3 regions of the Halomonas sp. 3F2F genome follow, and region 3 is predicted to be linked to each of the others. Evidence: predicted binding sites of a transcription regulator. Region 3 holds the regulator's gene; each other region holds the start of a gene.
What was found. The regulator PhoB, encoded in region 3, activates phosphate uptake and scavenging genes when phosphate is short. The targets are predictions, from matches to a motif close to TGTCATANNNNTGTCANA.
Positions count from the first base shown of each region.

Region 1: a site for PhoB is predicted at 4,612-4,629, ahead of INT21_RS06090 (PhoX family protein). Genes of this name have one in related genera too.
Region 2: a site for PhoB is predicted at 3,700-3,717, ahead of INT21_RS02290 (putative 2-aminoethylphosphonate ABC transporter substrate-binding protein). Genes of this name have one in related genera too.

Region 1 covers NZ_JABUZE010000051.1:37,564-44,847, reverse strand. The annotation lists gene INT21_RS06115 (FecCD family ABC transporter permease) at 1-229, opposite strand, end outside; gene INT21_RS06110 (heme/hemin ABC transporter substrate-binding protein) at 226-1,095, opposite strand; gene INT21_RS06105 (ChuX/HutX family heme-like substrate-binding protein) at 1,092-2,156, opposite strand; gene INT21_RS06100 (TonB-dependent receptor domain-containing protein) at 2,188-4,161, opposite strand; gene hemP (hemin uptake protein HemP) at 4,272-4,439, opposite strand; gene INT21_RS06090 (PhoX family protein) at 4,696-6,831, shown strand; gene INT21_RS06085 (hypothetical protein) at 6,951-7,271, opposite strand.
Region 2 covers NZ_JABUZE010000024.1:21,541-28,824, forward strand. The annotation lists gene INT21_RS02280 (putative 2-aminoethylphosphonate ABC transporter permease subunit) at 1-1,438, opposite strand, end outside; gene INT21_RS02285 (putative 2-aminoethylphosphonate ABC transporter ATP-binding protein) at 1,435-2,559, opposite strand; gene INT21_RS02290 (putative 2-aminoethylphosphonate ABC transporter substrate-binding protein) at 2,603-3,652, opposite strand; gene INT21_RS02295 (UTRA domain-containing protein) at 3,807-4,517, opposite strand; gene INT21_RS02300 (HAD family hydrolase) at 4,510-5,238, opposite strand; gene INT21_RS02305 (sensor domain-containing phosphodiesterase) at 5,356-7,284, opposite strand, start outside.
Region 3 covers NZ_JABUZE010000067.1:79,035-86,318, reverse strand. The annotation lists gene INT21_RS08265 (hypothetical protein) at 1-279, opposite strand, end outside; gene INT21_RS08260 (HU family DNA-binding protein) at 279-551, opposite strand; gene INT21_RS08255 (NAD(P)/FAD-dependent oxidoreductase) at 656-1,846, opposite strand; gene INT21_RS08250 (chorismate lyase) at 1,934-2,512, shown strand; gene ubiA (4-hydroxybenzoate octaprenyltransferase) at 2,547-3,437, shown strand; gene phoB (phosphate regulon transcriptional regulator PhoB) at 3,560-4,249, shown strand; gene phoR (phosphate regulon sensor histidine kinase PhoR) at 4,252-5,568, shown strand; gene INT21_RS08230 (hypothetical protein) at 5,869-6,171, shown strand; gene INT21_RS08225 (hypothetical protein) at 6,566-6,886, shown strand; gene INT21_RS08220 (copper chaperone PCu(A)C) at 6,985-7,284, opposite strand, start outside.

The DNA.
Region 1 (7,284 bases), on a different contig from region 3:
CGGCAACCCCCAGGAGCAGGCGCGGTAGGCGTAGCTGCCACCACACTTGGACACTGAGCTCATCTGCGCTGCCATTAACGAGTGCCCAGGGCGACACACCTAACGCGCCTGAAGCAGCACCCCAGCCAAGGGCGATCAATAACGCCAGGGTAAGGCCACTTAACACCCGTGCTGTTCGACTAAGCGGTAACAAGGGACGATAACGATCATGGGAAGCGCTGGTGATCATCGGCTGACCTGCTCTGTGCCCAGCAGTGCTTCAATGTTCTGGCGCAAGGTAAATAGCTGCTCAGGCGTGCGAGGGCCAAAACCGAGCAGGGCCTGATCATCAATCACAATAAGCCGCTGTTCGCGTCCTGCGGGCGTTAAGCGCATACCCGGTAACTGCCATAGCGCATTTTCACCGCCCAGCGCGTCTAACCCCCGTTGGGACATAATCACCAGTGCGGGTGCTTCTTTTGCCAGCGCCTCTGCCGCAACGCTTTGATAGCCCGCCATATCGCCAAAAGCATTGTCGAGGCCAACGGCATTCAAGGCTATATGGGCGGCGGTGTCGCTGCCGGCAACCCGCGGTGTTAGGCCACTATGGTGAAGAATAAACATCGCACGCGTATCCGGCAGCGGGGGAAGAGCCGCCAAGCGCTCAAGCGTTGCGGTGAGTGAGGCTGCCAACTCGTCACCCCTTTGTTGGCGTTGCGTGTGCTGAGCCACCGTGCGGACTTTCTCGGCAATCGAGGAAAGGTCAGCAGGGGCATCAATCACATCAACCGTTACACCCACGGCCTCTAGCTGTTCCAACACTTCTTTCGGGCCGGAATGTCCCGCGGCTAACACACGGTCCGGCGCCACTGAGAGTACGCTTTCTGCCGACAGCTGGCGCAGATAGCCTACCGAGGGCAGTGCGGCCATTTCGGGCGGGTGGAGCACCGTATCATCGCGGGCAACGACCTCGATATCCGCGTCAAGCGCGGCGATGATTTCAGCGATATCGCCGCCCAGAATGACCCAGCGTTCGTTGGCTAGCGCCCCGCCAGTGGTTAGCCAGCCAATCAGTAGCGCGGCAAGCGAGTGGCGTGCGAAGCGTGTGACATTCATGCCACGGCCTCTTGGTTGCCGAGTTCATTCAGCAACTGCCGCCACTCGGGCCGCTCCACGCGACCTTCCTGGCGCTCAGCGTAAATTTGCAGCACCAAAGAACCCTCTGCATCAAAGGCTTCTACACTGGTGACGCCACCGTCGCGGTTAGGCTTGCTGACCTGCCACACTTGCTCAATGGCAGTGTCATTAAGGTGCAGCGTGAACTGCTCGCCAAACAGGTTCAGCCAGCCGCGGGCGCGCTGAGGTTCAGGTAGCGTGCCCGTGCGAATTTGCACACAGCCAGGACTGGCTACGAACAGCATCAGTGGCAGTGTGCGCTGACTGGCTTTGGTTAACAGATTTTCCAGGGCATCGACGGGCAGCGCGCGAGTATAACGGCCTTCCATTAGCTGGTTGGCTTCAATGCGCTCTAGATGGTGGCGCTGGAGCAGGGCGAAAAATTGGTGCACATCGCGCATCGCCGCCCATTCGCTGGCGAGTGTCGGCGCTTCAGGAAGAGCACGCTTTAAGCGGGGCACACTTTGGGTAAACGCGGGGGTATCTAGGGTGCCTAGAGCAGCTAATGCGCCCCATGGGCGGGGCAGCGGATTTTCCAGCGCAAAGCTTTTGTGAATGGCGCAGCCATGCTGATTGAAAATTTGCAGGCTCCAGCGCCACTGGCCTTGTTCACTCTCCGTTGGCAGGGGGGCATGAATAGGGTCGCGGATTAGGCAAGCCCAGTGCCAATGGGAATACAGCAACCGTAAATCTAGGCCACCTGGGTCAAGCAGCAAGCCGGTTTGCGGCCCACCGTCTAGGTCAGGGTAATCACCGGTTTGCTCAAGCACGGCTAAACGGGAGCGGGTGAGCGCTTTGACTCGGCCTAACAGGGGGAGGCGCGCCGCAAGGTCTTTCGGCGCGAGGGGCAGCGTCCATACGTCACGGCCTAAGCGCGCGGCCTGAAGTTCGCCTTCACTGATTGATAAGCGCTCGGCAATATCAATCGCTGGCAGGCGAGGCTGTGCTGCTCGTGCTGCGTCAAAGGCTTCAAGAATTGCGATCTGCTGGGACTCAATCATACGTCACCTCTAGGCTTAACATTGCAAGGAGTTACCACTGCCAGTTGAGGGTGGCGAACAGGCTACGTCCGTCGCCCAGACTGCCATCGGGCCGATACCATACTTTGTCGCCGAGGTTGGCGAGGCGCAGCGCGGTATCAATAGCGGGGGTGATTTGCCAAGCAAGGTGGATATCGTGCAGCCCATAGCCTGGCAGGCGTTCATCGTCGCCCTGTTTGTCGAACGCCTGAGCAAAGCGACTTTGCCAGCCGACCCGTACAGTGCCGTTATAAAGCGCAACGTCACTGCCCAGCGTCATTTCCAGAGGTGTTTGGCTACCCAGGGCCTCACCGCTGTCGCGATCTTTGCCGGATACCTCTGAAAGACCTACAAAGCTGGTCAGCAGCGGGAATGCGCTAGGTTGCCAAGTAAGTCGGGCGTCATAGCCCCATAGCTGAGCACGCTGCACGTTTACGGCCTGAGTCGTGCCCGCCATGATATCGACCTGAGTGTCAATGAAGTCGTCTGCACGAGTGTCGAAGTAGCTGGCGCGCGCCTGCCAGTCGCCTTGGTGCCATACCACACCGCTTTCCCAGGTGCGGCTGGTTTCAGGCGACAGGTTAGGGTTGGGAATCCAGTAGTTATCCGGCGTGCAGAAGGTGGGCCCGGCGCAGAAACCGGCAAAGTGGCGCTCATTAGCGTAAAGCTCGGAAAGACTGGGTGCGCGGAAGGCTTCGGCGTAGCCGGAGAACAGCATCAAGGTGTCGTCGGGTCGCCAGGCAAGGCGGAAGCGCGGCGACACTTGGTCGTGCACGCTGTCGGCATCGTTTTGACCGCTGGCGTCATAGCGGTCATAGCGCGCGCCAATGCCGACGTCAAACTGCCCCGCGCCGCCCTCTGCTAAATAGCGGCCCGCAGTAAGCGTGGTATCAAGATAGGCTGACTGGGTATCGATATCAGCGTGAGGGAAACCATTCGCTTCACCGTCAGGCCGTTGGCGAGCCTGTTCCAGCTCTGCGCCAAACACCAGCGTTTGTGAAAGCCAGCCATGGTCGATGCTGTGATAGCCATCGCTCTGCAGGCCGATCCGCTCAAGGGTACGGTTAGCCTGTGGTTCGTCGATATCCTGTTGGCTAAAGGTAAGCTGAGAGGTGATTTCAGTGGCCCCACTCGGTTGCCAGCGGTGGCCAAGTTGTACGTTATTACTCTCAACATCACGGTCGCGTAATGGGTTGCTAGCGTTGGTTGATAGCTGTTGCGGATTAGCGGGTTGGGTGGCGCGCTCATCATAGTGCTGCCAGCTAATAAACACCCGTTGGTCGTCGCTTGGTTCCCAGCCGCCTTTTAAAAGCAGGCTATTGAGGCTGGCATCTTCTACTGCATCATCACCGCCCGCGCGACGAATATCGCCGGACTCGCTACGGCCCACAGAAAATAGCCCATCCACTTGCCCGTTAGCCGTGGCGCGGCGACCAAACGCCGTCAGGCTGCCGCGTAGCTCGTCGTTCGCTGTTGCCCCGCCTAGAGAAAGACGTGCACCGCTATCTTCACCTGGGGCTAATAGGTCGCTGGCCTCGACACTGGTAAAGCTAACAACGCCGCCCATGGCATTGCTACCGTACAGACTGGAAAGCGAGCCACGGGCAATCTGCACTTCTTGGATCAGCGCTGGGTCGAGGAAGAAGTTGCCCACATGGCCAGTGGAAATATCCTGGCGAACACCGTCCAGGCGCACCAGTACACCATTTCTGCCGAAGCCACGCATACTCAGCGTTTGGCCGTTACGGCGTCCTTGGCCAGCCACATGCAGGCCAGGCTGGCGGCTCAGCACGTCTTCAACGCGGCTCGCGGTGGCAAGCGTTGCGTCTTGGCGGTCGATGATGTCGATAATCAGCGGTGCGCGGGACAGATCCGTCGGTGCTCGGGTACCTGTGACTGTGAGGGGGTCTAAGCCCGAGTCATTGGCGTTGGCAGGCAGAAGAGGGAGTAAGGTAAGGCAAAAGCCTAACGTGTGAGTTGGTTTCATGGGCCAGACAGTTCCAGCAGAAAGTGATGGATAATGTTGCTGGCTGGGTGCGATGGGCTACCTGGCTGGTTAAAAGGGTAAGTAGTAGGTAAGTGATTATTTTAAAAGGCTTACGCCGTTAAGATCAGCTTGCCGCTTTTCGTGCGTCGCAGCACATAGCGTCGCTGTTCATGGTGAATAACCAACTGACCGTCTTGATCAAGCAGCGCCTGACTTGTCACTTCGCGAGATGCGCTAGGCGAGCCTTCTGGCGGAACGTCTTTTTTTCTGGGCTGCATGAGAGGTTGTTTCCTGTGGTAATGATAACTATTAGCATTAATTTAGCAGATTTGACTACCTCTCACAACCATCACTCCCAACCTTACCTAACCACCGTGCAGATGCTTAACCAACAGTTTTTAAAGGTGGGGAATAGCTTGCGAATGAACGTTCACCTAACAGTAGAGTTCTCGTCATTACCCTGTCATTTAAATTGATTAGTGTCCTCTTAACATAAAACTAGCGCGTGTTAACCGTGACGAGAGGATCGTAGTTATGAGCAAGGAAATTGAAGACCATCGCCTGTTAAATCAGAGCAGCAACCAGCCGTTTGCGGATGTGTTAGCGCAGCATGTTTCGCGACGAGCGGTAATGCGGGGCGGCTTAGGTTTGGCCGCTGCTTCAATGCTTGGCTTTGGCGGTGCCGCCCAAGCACTGGCTTCAAACGGGGCGCAAAAAACGCCGTTGACGCTGGCGTTTGAGGCGGTTCAAGGATCGCTAACGGATGCTGTCGTAGTGCCTGAAGGCTATGTTGCCCAAGTGCTGGTGCCGTGGGGCACGCCGTTGAGCGCTGGTGACAGCTGGCAGTCCGACCAGTCAATGACCGCCGAGCGTCAAGCCGCTAGCGTGGGTATGAACCACGATGGAATGGCTAGTTTTGCCCTGGATGCTGACAACGCCTCACGGCGCTTTGTGCTGGTGCTCAACAACGAATATATCGATCAAGCAGCGCTGTGGGCACCTCAAGGTGGCCCGACCAATACGTCAGAAGGCAAGCGCCCCGCCGAAGAGTCGCGTACTGAAATCAACGCTCACGGTGTCACTATTGTGGAAGTTGAGAAAGACGCTAACGGACACTGGTCGCATGTGCCCGGCTCCCGCTATAACCGCCGTCTTACCAGCGCGACGGTGATGGAAATTGCAGGCCCAGTGGCAGGCAGTGACTATGTGAAAACGCGTTTCTCCCCAGCGGGTACGCAAACCCGTGGCACCAATAACAACTGTGGTAATGGGTTAACGCCCTGGGGTACTTATATCGCTTGCGAAGAGAACTGGCCCAATGTGTTCATTAATCACGGCCAACTCTTCCAGGACGACGCGCGGATTGGTATTCCTACCGATAAAAGCCGCTATGGTTGGGATACCTCGGCGGGTGATGCCTCTGAAGAAAACGATGAGTTTGCGCGTTTCAATATCACGCCACGGGGCGAGCGTGCTGAAGATGATTACCGCAACGAAGCGCGCACCTTTGGCTACCAAGTTGAAGTCGATCCCTATAGTGATGCTTACGCGGTAAAACGCACGGCACTTGGTCGTTTCCGTCATGAAGGGTGCTGGCTAGGTAAGCTGGAAGCAGGGCAACCCGTGGTGTACTACTCTGGCCACGATTCCCGCAACGAGTACGTCTATAAGTATGTTTCTGACGCTGCCTGGGATCCCGCCGATGCCAATCGTCCGGGTGAAGCGTATGACCGCCTCGCCATTGGTAGTAAATATCTGGATAACGGCACCCTCTATGTGGCTCGCTTCAACGCTGATGGCAGCGGTGAGTGGTTGCCGCTAACACCTAACGCGCAAACACGCGATGGCCGTTCGTTGGCAACGGCTTTGGGCTTGGCAGAGGATGATTTAGCTGGAGTGATTATTAACACCTGTGATGCAGCGGATCTAATGGGAGCGACACCAATGGACCGCCCAGAGTGGGCAACCGTGGATCCTTCCTCTGGCGAGGTGTATCTAACGCTGACCAATAATTCGAAGCGTAGCGAAGAAGCTGCAGCGGCTACTTTCACCAATCAAGGCGATGACATTGCTCAGCTAGGGGTAGGCTATGAGACAGCCCCGGCCAACGCCGTTAATCCACGCGCTAATAACGAAGCAGGTCACATTATCCGCTGGCGTGAAAGCCGCTTGCCGAATGCCTTTCGCTGGGAAGTGTTTGTGTTTGGTGCCGCCACTAATGATGAAGGCAATCATTCTGGCCTGACTGAAATGAACCAGTTTGCCAGCCCCGATGGTCTGTGGTTTGACCAGCGTGATGATGGTCAGGGCATTCTCTGGATACAGACCGATAATGGTTACGAAGGCATTACCGAGTACACCAACGACCAGCTATTAGCCGTGGTGCCTAACAGCCTGGACGAGATTCAGGGTACCGGCCCGGTGATTAACAACAGCAACCAGCAGCAACTGAAACGCTTCGCCGTAGGGCCGAACGGTTGTGAAGTGACCGGCATTTTTGCGACGCCGGACAAAACGGCGCTGTTTATTAATATTCAGCACCCCGGCAACTGGCCCGCGGATGGTAGTGCACTGACCCAAGATGCCACCGCTGAGGCCAGCGGTCAGGTACGCCCTCGGGCATCTACCGTAGTTATTCAGAAGCGCGATGGTGGGCCGATAGGGGTGTGAAAATAGCGGTTGAGTCCTAGTCACCATTTTGGGTGCTTAAAACGCTATTGAGAGCTTCCATTAAAAGCTTCGAACCGGTGAAAGGTTCGGAGCTTTTTTTGATCCTGAGCCTTTTGGGCTTACTGCTTTTTCTGCCGGGCTTCTAACGCGTGGATGGCGTCGATCTTCAATGGGAGCTTGTTGGCCCAGAGAATATCTTCGCGGCAATGGCCAATATCCAGCAGCACCTGATCATCGTAGGCCAATAGCGGCAGTATATGGCGGCGGAAAAGACAGCGCCGCCGGAAACGCCACCAGCCCATATCTAGCGCGCGAATTAGCCTCATTGACGGCATGGCAGGCATGTAAAAATCTACTTGTGGTGGCTTTGGGGGCGGCGCTAATTGGCTGGCTTTTACCCATGCATTTTGGGCATGTTGGGCTGAACATTCACACTTCATCGCGCACCTCTTT
Region 2 (7,284 bases), on a different contig from region 3:
GCGATACCGGCAATGTCACGCGGCTAAACGTGGTCCAGAACGGTACTTTTAACGAGGCTCCCACGGCTTCAAACTCCGGATCGAGCTGTTTCAGCGCGGTGACAGAGGTGAGGTGACACACCGTATAGAAGTGCACTAGCGTGTTGAGCACCAGAATCGCCATGGTGCTGTACAGCCAGTTAAGGGGATTCCCTGCCTGGTTGAAAAAGAAGATATAAGCCAGGCCCAGCACCATACCCGGCACCGCCATGGGTAGCATGGCCATAAAATGCAGGCCCTGGCGCAGCGGGCGATAGCCTTCGCTCTTTTCAATCAGCCACGCATTAAAGAAAATCACCAGTGTACCCACTAACGCGACGCTAAAGGCCAGTTTGAGGGAGTTAAACCACGCCCCCCAGCCACCGCCGGCTAAGCCTTGAAAGGTGTAATGCTGCAGCGTAAACGACAGGTTATAGGGCCAAAACTGTATGAGCGACGCATACACCGCGGTACCAATGACCAGCAGAATAATGCCCGCGACCGAATAACACAGCAGCGCAAACGTCCAGTCTCGCAGCGGGCTAGGCGTTGGCTGCCACGGTACTGCCCGAGCCGAAAGCTGAGCCACTTGGCGTTTCTGTATCCAGCGGTCGACGATGAACGATAGCACTGCTGGCATCAGTAGAATAACGCTAACCACCGCGCCCATTTGGAAGTTCTGCTGCCCCACCACTTGGCGATACACATCGGTGGCGAGCACGCTGAATTGGCCGCCAATAATTTTCGGCACACCAAAGTCGGTAATGGCCAGCGTAAAGACAACGAACAGGCATGAAATCAGCCCGTAACGCACCCCGGGCAGCGTAATCGTCAAAAACGTACGCCACTTTGGCGTGCCCAATGCTTCTGCTGCTTCATAGAGGCGTGCATCGCTATTGGTCAGCGCAGTGGTTAGCAGCATTAGCGCATGGGGAAAAATCCAGAAACTCATGCCCATCACAATGCCAATCGGCCCATAAATCGAATGACCTGCCAGCACGTCGCTCAAAAACCCCTGGTTACCAAACAGATAAACCAAGCTAATTGCGGGTAGCAACGAAGGGGCCAAAATGGGCAAAATCGCCAACATTCGAAACAGCCGTTTGCCCGGCATGCAGGTACGGGTAATGCCGTAGGCGCATAAAAAGGCGAGCCCTGCGACAACCACCGTCGTAGTGAACGCAACGCGCAATGAATTGGCGATCGAATTGACCAGTGCTGGCGTTTGAAAATACTGCACAAAGTTAGCTAGCCCAATAAAGTCGCCGCTGCGGTCTTGCAGGCTTTTCACCAACATTGCAAATAGCGGAAACAGCAGGCCGAACACTAACAGCGCCACAGCCGCTAGCAGCACGATCAGGCGTATCAATGCTTCCAGCGAAGGCGTTGCTGCAGGCGCTGAAAATATACTCGCCCTCATGACTGGTTGCTCCCTGCCGGATATAAGCGGGCAGCATCGGCAGGCAAATGGACACCCAAGGTTTGCCCTAGCCGTAATCCTAGTGTGGCGCTATCACGGCTGGGAACATCAGCTAGCAACCATTGTTCGGTATTGTTAAGACGCAGCGATACCCGCTGAAACGCACCTAAAAACTCAATGCCCATAACATCACCGCTCAGCCCAGTGGTGCTGGCACTAAGCGCGACTGCTTCGGGGCGAATGGCCAGTTGAGCTGCTTGGCCTTGCGGGTAGGCGTGCGGCAAACAAGGGCAGGAAATAGTGCCTAGCAACGCGTGGTTATTCGCCTGTGCGGTCACCTCTAAAAAGTTCATGGTGCCGATAAATGACGCCACAAAAGCGCTAGCGGGCTGGTGGTAGATCTCGGCAGGCGTACCCACTTGTTCGATCACCCCGTGGTTCATCACTACGATACGATCAGCCATGGTGAGTGCTTCTTCTTGATCGTGGGTCACCATAATGGTGGTCACGCCAAGGCGCGCCTGTAGCGCTTTGATCTGATGTCGCAAATGGCCGCGCACCCTCGCATCCAGCGCTGAGAGCGGTTCATCAAGCAGTAACAGGCCGGGCTCAGTAGCCAGCGCTCGTGCCAACGCAACCCGCTGCTGTTGCCCACCAGAAAGCGCGGCAGGATATTTATGTTCGCTGCCACTAAGATCAACCAGCGCAAGTAACTCCGCCACGCGGGCATCAATCGTCGCTCGATTACTGCGACGGTTGCGTAACCCGTAGGCAACGTTGTCGAACACCGTCAGATTGGGAAACAGCGCATAAGATTGGAACACGATGCCAAAATCCCGCGCCTGCGGGGGCAGCGTGGAAATATCCTTGCCGCGCTGAATTAAGCTACCTGCTGTTTGTTGAGCTAGGCCTGCAATAGTGCGCAACAGGGTTGTTTTGCCACAGCCAGAAGGCCCTAAAAAGCATACAAACTCGCCTTCCTGAATCTGTAGCGCAATGTTGTCCAGCGCGGTAAAGCTACCGAAACGCTTGGTGACACCATCTATGCTTAGGTGCGCAGAGGGTGAGAGGGGTTTCGCCGCCGAGTGGGCCGTCAGCGGCGATGTCAGTGTGGTCTGCATAACATCTCCAAGCCCCGGCCTTGGCCGGGGCAGCTGTTCGTGCTTACAGTTCGGTTTTACCGTCGTAGCGGCGCTGCCACTCTGCCAGCACGCGTTCGCGGTTAACCGCGGCCCACTGGAAGTCGGCATCAATCATGCGATCGGCAATGTCAGTGGGATAGTTTTCAATCGGCTGTGCCACACCGGGATAGGCCACCACGGCGTAGCCTTCGTTATAGAGTTCGTTAGCCTCGCGGGAAACGGCCCAATCCATCAGCGTTTGTGCAGCTTCCTGTTTGGCGGTGCCCGCAACGATGGCGGCAGCTTCCATATCCCAGCCAAGCCCCTCTTCCGGGAAGATCACTTCAATCGGTGCGCCTTGGGATTTTAACCGTGCACCACGGAAGGCAAACGACACACCGACTGCTGCTTCACCGGTGGCCGCCAGGCTGCAAGGAGCAGAGCCGGAGTGGGTGTAACGGGAAATATTGTTATGCAGGCGGTCCATGTAATCCCAGCCCTGCTCTTCGCCCCATAGCTGCATCCAGCTGGCTACATCCAGATAACCGGTACCCGAGGAGTTGGGGTTAGGCATAATCACATGCCCTTCAAACTCAGGCTGGGTCAGGTCTTCCCAGGAGGTCGGCATCGGCACGCCCTGACGCTCGCCTTCAATAGTGTTGTAGCAAATGGCCGCTACCCAGGCGTCCATGCCTACCCACGCAGGGTCTTCACCGTTACGGTAAGCAGCATCAATAAATTTTTGATCAAGGTTTTCAACGCCTGCGGGCGCATAGCGCTCCAGCATGTCCTCTTCTTCAAGCACCAGCAGACTGGTGGCGGCTAAGCCCCAGATGACGTCTGCCTGGGGATTATCTTTTTCCGCCAGCAAGCGCGCAGTAATCACGCCCGTAGAATCTCGCACCCAGTTAATAGTGATATCGGGGTGAGCGGCATTGAAGCGTTCGGCGTATTTTTGCAGGTCATCTGACTCAACGGCGGTGTACACCGTTAGCTCAGTGGCGCTAGCCGCCGAAGTGAAGGCAACGGCAGTCGTTGCGAGCAGAGCAGTTGCAATCTGAGTAGGTTGGAACAAACGGCGAAGTTTCGACATGGTAGGCTCCCAGCGTTTTGGTATAGACCAGAAGTTTGCCGTCGCTAGATGACAGTGCGATGACGCTTGTTTGACTGATTTTTTAAGTTGTTATGTATGCGTATGGATGGGATCTTGTGAGGGTCCTCATGAGCGCCTTGTCTCCGTAACCCTGTTACTTCTGACCCGACAGCTCAACACTGATGCATAACGAATCGTGCAACCAGTGCTCTTCGTCATATTCGATAGGACGCTGTTGATCATCAAAAATGGCACGGCAAATGTTTAGCCCGGCCGCGCCTGGGGCAACGAGTAACTCTTCTGCATCTAATGGCGACAGCGCTTCGGACACCATGCGTATCGAGCGATTGGCCAAGTGATGCCCCCACCGCCCTCTTAACAACCCCCAGAGTGATTGTCCGCTGTAGATGTCTAGCAACTCTGGCGCACGCTCTGGCACCACCCAAAGCGACTCCACCAGCACAGCACGATCATCCACATAACGGCGACGGCGAATATGGTGAAACGGCTGGTCATCGGGCAGCCCCAAGGCACGGGCAGCCACCAGATGTGAGCGGGTTTCCAGCTTTAGAACCGCCGTTCGTGGTTGCCGCCCCTGAGCCCCCACATAGTCGTTAAAGCCTGCGTCCCGGGTGGGGTCATACACCAGCCTAGCCGGTGAAATAAACCAGCCACGCCGATTGCTGCGGTGAATGAGCCCTTCCCCCTCCAGTTGCGCTAAGGCTTGGCGCAACGTAACGCGGGTCGTAGAGAAGCGCTCCGCCAACACTCGCTCAGCGGGCAATTTGCCTTCCCACTGCGTGGCATGCTGGGTAATTAAATAACGAAGCTGTTCCGTTAACTGTAAATAGTAGGCATCAGGCATGCGCCGATTTTCCTGATAGATCGTTGGCCGATGAAGCGTCTGTCGACGCTGCCATCCGCCAGTCTAAGCGCTGCCACCCTTCTACACTAGCCACCTCCGCCAGCACGGGATCAGGGTTAACCGCCACTGGGCAGTCGACATACTGCAGCAGCGGGATATCGTTGCGGGAATCTGAGTAGAACGTTGTATGGCTGGGGGCAATTTTTTGCTCGATTAACCACTGCTGAAAACGCACTACTTTCCCCCCACGGTAAGAGAGCACGCCTTTGCTATGGCCGGTGTAGCTTGCCCCGCTTGCCGCTTGTTCGACACTAAGCTCTACCGCCAGCACATGCTCAATCCCTAACATCGTCGCAATCGGCGCGACCAGGTGATGCGATGACGCAGAAATAAGGACGAGGATATCGCCTGACTGACGGTGCGCGTCCAGGCAGCGCCAGGCTTGATCAAAAATACGGGGCTGCAAATGGGTAGCGACAAAGCGCTCAACTTCTTTTTGTACATCGATTACTCGGCGGCCCCGCAATGGCGCCAAGGTCATTGCCAAGTACTCCTCTAGCTTTAACTTACCGGCGTGATAAGCCTGCTGCATCTGTTCGGCACGGGCTATAAAGGTCTCGGCATCACTGATCCACCCCTGCTCAATCATCCATAAATTCCAGCGGTCGCTGCAGTCTCCATCCAGGAGGGTGTCATCAAGATCAAACAGAGCGAGGCGCATGTGGCACTCCTTTTTTCGCGAGTTCGGCGGCGCGTAGGGTATGCCAACGATGATGACAGGACGATGACGCCATTGATGAGAATGGAAATTGCTCGCCCTACCTGCCAATAAAATGGCTTAAGGGGTTAACCACATTGAGGCAAACTCATCGGCGGGTAGCGGACGACCAAACCAGTACCCCTGAGCTTCGCTGCAGCCCATTTGTGCGAGCAAATCGGCCTGGGAAGGGCTTTCAACGCCTTCTGCAAGGGTTTTCATATCAAGCGTGTCAGCCATAGCGATAATGGTTTGCACAATCGCCCGATCATGGTGGTTATCGAGCATGTCACGCACAAACGAAATGTCTATTTTTAACGCGTCCGCAGCAAAGCGCCGTAAATACGAGAGCGATGAGTAGCCTGTACCGAAGTCATCAATAAACAGCGCGTAGCCAGCCTGACGCATAGCCTGAGTAATTGTGACCGCCTGATCGGGATCACGCATAAAATCACTTTCAGTGAGTTCAAGCGCAATGGTGTCTGGAGGTACACAGGCGGTTAGCTTAGCCACATGTGCGGTTAGCTGAGGGTCGGCAAATTGTTGCGCTGAAATATTGATTGAGAGCCTACCTGGCAGTGGCGTATTACCGGCCTGCCAAACACTTAACTGACGTGCCGCTTCTTCTAGCACCCAGTCTCCCAGCATGCGGATCAAGCCACGCTCTTCCGCCAAAGCAATAAACTCGCTAGGGCTTACCCATCCCCACTCAGGGTCAAACCAGCGGCACAGCGCTTCAGCCCCCGTCAATGTTTTGCTCGTAAGACTGAACTGCGGTTGAAAATAAAGCTGTAAGCGCCGCTCAGTAATGGCTTGATGCAGGCGCTCGGTCATCCATTGGCGGCGCTCCAGCGTCTGACGCATCACTTGTGTATAGGGGCATACGCTATTATCACGGCGTTTTGCGTGATGGAGTGCGATACTGGCTGCGTTAAACAGCTCACCGGCCTCCGCTACATCGCTTGGATAGCTAGCAATCCCGATACTGACATCGAGGTTAAAAATACGATGCCCCAGCTGGATAGGGAGTTTGATAAGTTCGCATAACTGAAACACCACTTCTTGAAGGCGAACATCCTCAATGCTGGGCAACAGTACGGTAAATTCATCACTGGAAAGTCGTGCGACAGCGCTTTTAGATAGGCTAGCTTGCCGTAAGCGCTCGGCCACGGTTGCGAGTAACTGATCTCCTACCTCGTGGCCATGTAAATCATTCACCTCTTTAAAGCGCCGGATATCCAGCAGCAGCAGCGAAAGAGAGTCACCCTGACTAGATGCCTCTTTTCCCATACTGGCCAATAGCTCCATAAAGCGCGCACGATTAGGCAATCCTGTTGTGCTGTCTGTATAGGCAAGACGTTGCATGTGACGATGATCACGGCGACGTTCTAGCTCACCGGCAGCACCCGTAGAGAGAATTTTCAACACGGAAGTTGCAAACGCATTGGTCGTCAGTGGTGTTTGATAAAACACCATCATCACACCAATGGCATCGCCCTTAGCATTATCCAAGCGGCGGCCTATCCACGCCTGGGTACTTAACGAGGTTCCCGGCAGCGTAAACGCATGGCCACTTTGAACAACGCTCTCGCCTTCAAACACGACTCGTTCAGCAGGCGTTCCCTGCAGCATAAACGTTTGGTTATCTATTAACTGGCCATTCGCGACTAAACTAACGGTCTGGGCTGCTGTTGCGGGCCGCAGCGTGTTTATCTTATTAGATGTCCCCAAAGACCGTGGAACAGGTTGATCCAGTAACGCAATAAACCCAGCATCTGCTTCTAATAACGTGGCTAACGTGATGATCAACTGGTGGAAGTAATCGTCTCCTACGCGTGAGGTAACTGTAGAGGCTACTTGTACCACCGCATCCTGCACGCGTTGTGATTCGTGCTGGTCGGTCACATCTGAGATAAAGCCCTCGAGATAGGCCACATGGCCATCATCATCGATAACAGCTTGCCCTTGCTCCCACATCCAACGGTAACTGCCATCCCGATGGCGCAATCG
Region 3 (7,284 bases):
GCCGTCCAGAAATGCCTGTTGCGTCGGCTTTTTAAGGATTTTCAACGCGGCATCCTGATCGCGAAAACGAAGCTCAAGGTCTAGGTCAACGGGTAGTCCTTTGCCGGTATCAATGCCTTTCGAGGTCATTCGATAATACCGAGCAATACTAAGGTCTTCCGTGGCAACACCCCAGTCCAGGCCGCGCATACGCTCAAGTTGTTCACGAAAGCGCGGCTTGCGTCGCAGGGCTCTTTTAAGCAGTAAGCTCAGTAGCCACAGCGTCAGCTTGAGTTTCATTAGGAAACGGCGTCCTTAAGCGCTTTGCCCGGCTTGAACGCAACATTTTTGCTGGCGGGAATCTGTAACGGCGCGCCAGTTTGCGGGTTTTTGCCAGTACGTGCGGCACGCTGGCGTACGGTAAACGTTCCAAAACCAATCAGAGCAACATCTTCGCCTTTGGCAACGCTGTTAGTGATTTCGTCCAAGATAACGTTCAGGACTTGGCCTGCTTTGTCTTTGGATAGATCAGCGTTTTCAGCAATTGCGGCTGCGAGTTCAGGTTTGCGCATAAAGGTATCTCCCTATGTGGAAATCAAGCGTAAGTTCATCTGAGTTGTTAGAAGCACTGCCCAGCTGGTTAACTTTTTTAGCCTAGTCGCTAAGGCGGCGAAAATCAGCCTAGCAGCGCAGGTGCTACTCTGGAAAGCTCCACTTTCCTTCTCACGCAGCTGCCTGTCAACGCAAATCCAATCAAACGACCGTCTTTATTTTCAGCAACGGCTGTCATGTCACCGCCTTCTCCCTCAATTCTCCACCGTGCTGGTGTTGTTACCGGTGGGTAGGCAACCACGGGTAGTAATGGCGTTTTCACAATGACGGGCCACGCCCCAAAGCTGACGCTGGTTGGTTTTCCGGCGAGGGTTGACGCCAACGCTTTTACGCTCGCCTGCAGGGGCTGCACGTACATAGCGTTAACTCCCTCAACGCAAGCCGCATCGCCCAACGCAAATATGTTCGGTCGAGAGGTGCGTAACTGGCGGTCAACCACAATACCGCGATGGCTAACCGCCAGCCCGGCTGCTTCGGCAAGTTGAGTGTGCGGAACTAAGCCAGTGGCGAGTAATACGATGTCGGCAGCATAGACGTCGCCATTATCAAGATGGAGTGATAGGGCATTATCTACGTTAAGGGCGAGCGTTTTCAGGTTATGCCCTAAAGCAAGTTGGATGCCAGCGTCTTGGAAAGCATCCGCCAGCGCTTGGCCGAGTGGCTCGGGCAGTAGGCGTTGCAGCGGGGTGCTTTCTGGCGCAATGAGGGTGACTTGGTGGCCGCCAGCATGGAGGTCATTGGCGAACTCGCAGCCCACCAGCCCGGTACCGACAACCGCAACACGTTTAGTAGTCGCTGCGCTTAATGCGGCATAAAAGCGGCGATACTCGTCTAAGTCGTTGATGGTAAAGCATCGTTTGGCGACACTCTCGGGCACGCTGAAAGGCGTATGGGGCGCTGCCCCAGTGGCCAGCACTAGATCGTCGTAGTGGAGCTGTTGGCCATTACTGAGTTCTACGCATTGGTTATCCACATGCAGGTGTGCGACCTGGGTGTGGGTAATTAACTCAGCGTTCAGTTCCTCTGCGACGCTGCTGGCGTCACGTTGGGCAAGTTGGTCTGGCGTTAAGCGTTTCGCAAAGCCTGTAGAAAGCAGCGGTTTACTGTAATCATCGCCACTATCGGCACTAATAAGGGTAATGGCACGTGTATCGCCTTGTCGGCGTAGAGCGCGCGCAAGGCCAATCCCCGCCATACCGGTGCCAATAATAATCAGTGCCGAATGGGAATATCGCGATATCTCGTGTGAGGGCATGCAGTCACCAAAAGTCGGCGGAACAAAAGCCTGTGAGGTCACCATGTTACACTAGCTTTCTGTGTATTGACCGCCTTGGAGACTTTGGTGATCGCCCCTACTGTTCGGCAAGCTTCCCTTCCTCATCGACTCTTTCCTCACTGGCTCCCTGTTGCTGCGGCTCGTCCTGCAATGAGCGCTGCGTGGTGGCAGTGGGTGGCCTCGACGGACTCTTTAACGACGCGGTTAACCGTCGCAGGCGGCACAAACGCGTTTCGGGTGCAATTGTTACGTCAAACGATTGGCTTACCTCTGCGGGATGAAGCGCTAGCGCTGGGAATTGAACCGCGCCGCTATGCATGGCTGAGGGAAGTCGCATTGTGTGTAGGTGATAAGCCCTGGGTGGTAGCACGCTCGGTAGCGCCACTTAGTCAATTACAAGGTAAGGGGTTAGAAGGGCTTGGCGAGCGTTCATTAGGCAGTTGGCTGTTTCAACAACCTGACTTAGTGCGCGGGCCACTCTACGCCACTCGCCATCAGCCACGCTTTGTCGCGGAACACTCTGCGTCGCTTTTAGATAGTGTATGGGGGCGGCGCTCAGTGTTTCAGCACAGTGGGCTGTCGCTGTTAGTGCAGGAATACTTTTTATCGACCATGGCAGATGATCTTGCCCTGTCTTCGCGCTAGGCTATCGCCAGCGTTTTCTTTTTGAGAGGTAAGCATGGACCGTTCTCTGTTGAGGCCAACGGGATGGGCTCGGGTGGCTGATTTTTTACATTTAACGCGATTGGATCGCCCGATTGGTACTTGGCTATTGATGTGGCCCACCTTATGGGCATTGTGGATAGCAGCAGAGGGTGTGCCTGGACGGAATGTTCTGCTGATCTTTATTGCTGGCGTTTATGTGATGCGCGCCGCGGGCTGTGTGGTTAATGATTACGCTGATCGTCATTTCGATGGCCATGTAAAGCGCACTAAACATCGTCCGCTAGCCACTGGTCGTATCAGTGAAACCGAGGCGCAGCTGCTGTTTATCGCGCTGGTAGCCACTGCTTTCATTTTAGTGCTATTGACCAATTGGTTTACGGTGCTGTTGTCGATAGGTGGTGTTGTATTAGCGTTCATTTACCCGTTTATGAAGCGCTACACCCATTTACCTCAGGTGGTGTTAGGGGCTGCGTTCTCTTGGGCGATCCCCATGGCATTCGGTGCGGTATTGGGTCATGTACCGTTTGAAGCATGGCTATTGTTTAGCGCTAACGTGCTGTGGACCGTTGCCTACGATACTCAATACGCCATGGTCGACCGCGACGATGACCTAAAAATTGGCATCAAATCTACCGCGGTGCTGTTTGGTAGCGCTGATCGTCTGATCATTGGTGTGTTGCAAGTGGCGGCACTTGGACTACTTGCCTGGGTAGGATGGCGTGTTGGTTTAGGTGGCTTTTTCTGGCTTGGGCTAGCCGCTATGGCCGCTACGTTTGTCCATCAACAACGCTTAATCGCTGGCCGTGAGCGCGACCGCTGCTTCCAGGCATTTCTTAATAATCATTGGTCAGGCTTGTTAATTTTTGCAGGTATTGCACTAAGTTGGTGGCCAATAACTGGCTAAATGTCCTCTATGTCATAAAATTGTCATCGAGTCATGGTGTTATCGTCACTGACATGTCTTTGAACTGTTTTTTTAAACTATTTTTTTAAATTAGTTTTCATTGAACACCGTGAGGCCCTGGAATGACCGCCAAGACCGTTTTGATTGTCGATGATGAGGCGCCTATTCGCGAGATGATCGCAGTGGCGCTGGAAATGGCTGACTATCGCGTGCTTGAAGCGGATAACGCCCAGGATGCCCACGCGATGATGGTTGACCACCAGCCAGATCTGCTTTTGCTGGATTGGATGATGCCGGGTACCAGTGGTATTGAGCTTGCAAGGCGCTTAAAGCGTGAAGAAGCCACTGCCGAGGTGCCTATCATTATGCTGACCGCTAAAGGCGAAGAAGATAATAAGATTCAAGGGCTTGAGGCTGGGGCGGATGACTATATCACCAAGCCTTTCTCTCCCCGCGAACTGGTGGCGCGCTTAAAAGCAGTATTGCGACGTACTACCCCCCGTGGTGTCGAAGATCCTATTGAAATTAATGGCTTGCTATTAGACCCAGTGAGCCACCGTGTGAGTGCTTACGGTAAGGCGTTAGAAATGGGGCCGACGGAGTACCGTTTGCTGCAGTTTTTCATGACGCACCAAGAGCGCGCCTATACACGTAGCCAACTGCTCGATCAAGTGTGGGGCGGTAACGTATACGTTGAAGAGCGGACGGTAGATGTTCACATCCGACGTCTACGTAAGGCCCTAGGAGAAGCTCACCAGAGTCTCATTCAAACGGTGAGAGGCACTGGGTACCGTTTTTCCGCGCGGGTGTAACGGTGCGCCTGTGGAGCCGAGAACTATGGCGAATTGCGTGGCTGGCCGCTTTGGGCGCTTGTCTGGGGTGGTTGCTGGGTATGCCAGGTCTTGGCGTTGCTGCAGGTCTTGCCGTTTGTCTGGTGTATCAACTGCGCCAACTGCGTGCGCTCTTTAAGTGGTTAACGCTTCACCCTCATGATGAACCCCCTGCTGCGAGCGGCATGTGGGGCGAGCTTTTTGATCGCTTGTATCGCTACCAAAAGAGCCAACGGATTACTCAGAATCGCTTACGTGCCACCCTTGCACGTATTCAGGAATCATCCGAAGCGATGCGTGACAGTGTCGTTATGCTAGATCGGCATGGTGACCTGGAGTGGTGGAACAGTGCCGCGACGGAAATGCTGGGCTTGCAAACCGCCCACGACCGTGGCCAGCACATTACCAATCTGCTTCGTGACCCGCGATTTATCAGCTACTTTAATGCGCGTAAATACGGTGAGCCGCTGACCTTAACGTCGCCCATCGATGAACGGCATATCCTTCAATATCAAATTACTCTCTATGGTGATGATGAGCGCTTGGTAATGGCGCGAGATATTACCCGCTTGCATCGTTTAGAGCAGATGCGGCGTGACTTTGTCGCCAATGTTTCCCATGAACTACGCACACCGCTAACGGTACTGACGGGTTATTTAGAAACCTACAGCGACTTGAAAGAGCAACTTCCACCACGTTTGGGCCGAGGTATTGCTCAGATGGAAGAGCAGACGAAGCGTATGCAAAACTTAGTCAATGATCTGCTACTGCTCTCTCGGTTAGAAATTGATCAAGGTGGCGAGGATCATCATGCGTTGGCGTTAGGGCCAATGCTCGACACCATTCGCCGCGATGCGCTAGCGCTCTCTAACCAACAGCACAGTGTTCAAGTCGCGCTTGAAAGCGATGCCCGTCTGATCGGCAGCGAGCAGGAACTGCATAGCGCTATTTCAAACCTAGTGTTTAACGCTGTGCGGTATACGCCAGAGGGTAGTCAGATAACACTTCGCTGGAAAACCCTGCCGAATGGCAGTGCTTGTATTGAAGTTGACGACGATGGTGAGGGAATTGACCCTGTGCATATTCCACGCTTAACCGAGCGTTTCTATCGCGTTGATAAAGGTCGTAGTACTGCAACGGGTGGTACCGGGCTTGGTCTGGCGATTGTAAAGCATGTGCTACTAAGACATGACGCATTGTTACAAATTGAATCTCGCCCTGGCGAAGGAGCCCTCTTTCGCTGTGTTTTTCCGTCATCACGTGTTGTCAAAAGCGAGCCCGCCTCGCGCAATGCTGTTTAAGTACAAGTGATGTATAGATGTGTCATGCTTGTCATACAAGTATGGTCACATAATACTCATGTGCCATTTCTAACCACTTTCCCTGCTTGATCTGCAAACGCTTTAAGCGCCCTTTCTATTATCTTTTATTTAATAAGTGTTTGTTTTATCGGTTTTTTTATATAATTTTTGATTTTTTGGCACATCGTATGCAAGTGTCTTGGTACTTGGTAAGAGAGAAAACCATAGGAATTGGTAAGCCGAAAGGCCGTCTTTCTTACTATTTAAGCAGTACCTGAACAGCGATCTAGGAGGCGGAACATGATGTCCAAGGAACTACTCAAGAAAGCTGGTATTTTAAGTGTCGCGTTTGGTTTAGTGGCTAGCCCTGCAGCATTCGCTCAAGAGCCAGCAGACCCCGCGAACAATATTTCCCCTGATGAGCAGCCTGTTGAGACTCAATCCGAAAGTACAACAGATTCAAGTGATTATGATAGCCAAGAGTTGACTCATGACGAAGGCGATAACGCCAGCGACATGAAACCTAGTTCAACGAGCCAGGACGATTCAGAGTCTGGCTATGACAGCACAGATGAGTTGCCTGAAGAAAATAGCGGAATGTAACATTAACTTTGGTTACTTATCTTTTCAAAAGGTACTATAACTCTTACGCTTACGGATGAGCTATTCAGAGGCATGGATGTCAAATTGCATGGATGCTCCTAGATTCAAGGATTGAATCTTTCGACGGTCAACACGCTAGTTAGGGTTAATTCCAAGGTTGGAGCCCCTCAAACGGATAGGAAGCTAGTGTTACGTATCGCGATACTAAGAGTGCTCAAGACCCCACTTCGGTGGGGTCTAATTTTTTGTGTATAGTATAATCATTGTTACGTTGCCCACTGTTTCTTGGTGTTAAAAATGCAATTATTCAGATGACACGTTTTGCGATTGGCAAAAGAAGGTACCTTGTATCATTGCATTGTCGGTTGCTCCATATAGCAAGGAGTTTTTATTTATGTTGTTGAAATCATTTGTTAAAAGCACTGTGGTTGTAGGCTTATCGTTGGGGCTTATCGCAAGCCCAATAGCGTTTGCACACTCTTCCATTGAGCTGAATAAAGAACGTGCTGAGAACCAAGAAATTATTCAACCTCAATCTCGTAACACATCGGGCCCTGCGACCTATTCAGCTAAAGATTTGATCAATGATAATGAGAATACTCTGATATATGCTCCTTCAAGCCGTGCCAGTGACGCTGATGATGACTCTAAAGAGCGAGCAGGTTATCGCGCTGAAGAACTCAACCGTGAAGAAGGTAGCAGTACACGCTGGTAAAGAGGGCGATGGTTAAACGTGTGTGACAAATAAGTTTTATAGCAAAAACCCCGCTTCGGCGGGGTTTTTGTGGTTAAGACGGTGATCGATTGATCCTGTTAATGCTGGTGATGGCGGTCAGCGGCGGTGCTTCCTTCTTGGGCGCTTTGAACCCAAACTTCTATTTCAATAGCGTCTTGCTGGGCAAATTCGAGCGTGATGGGAAACCGGTCACCTTCTGCCAATGGCTGATGTAATCCCATTAGCATTAAGTGATAGCCGCCACCTGGGCGCATTGTTAGCGTTTCATCTTTAGCGATTTCGATAGCACTGACGTGGCGCATTTTCATCATATCGCCTTCCATCTGCATATCATGTAGCTCAACACTTTCGCTCACAGGTGTCTGTGCGCTGACCAG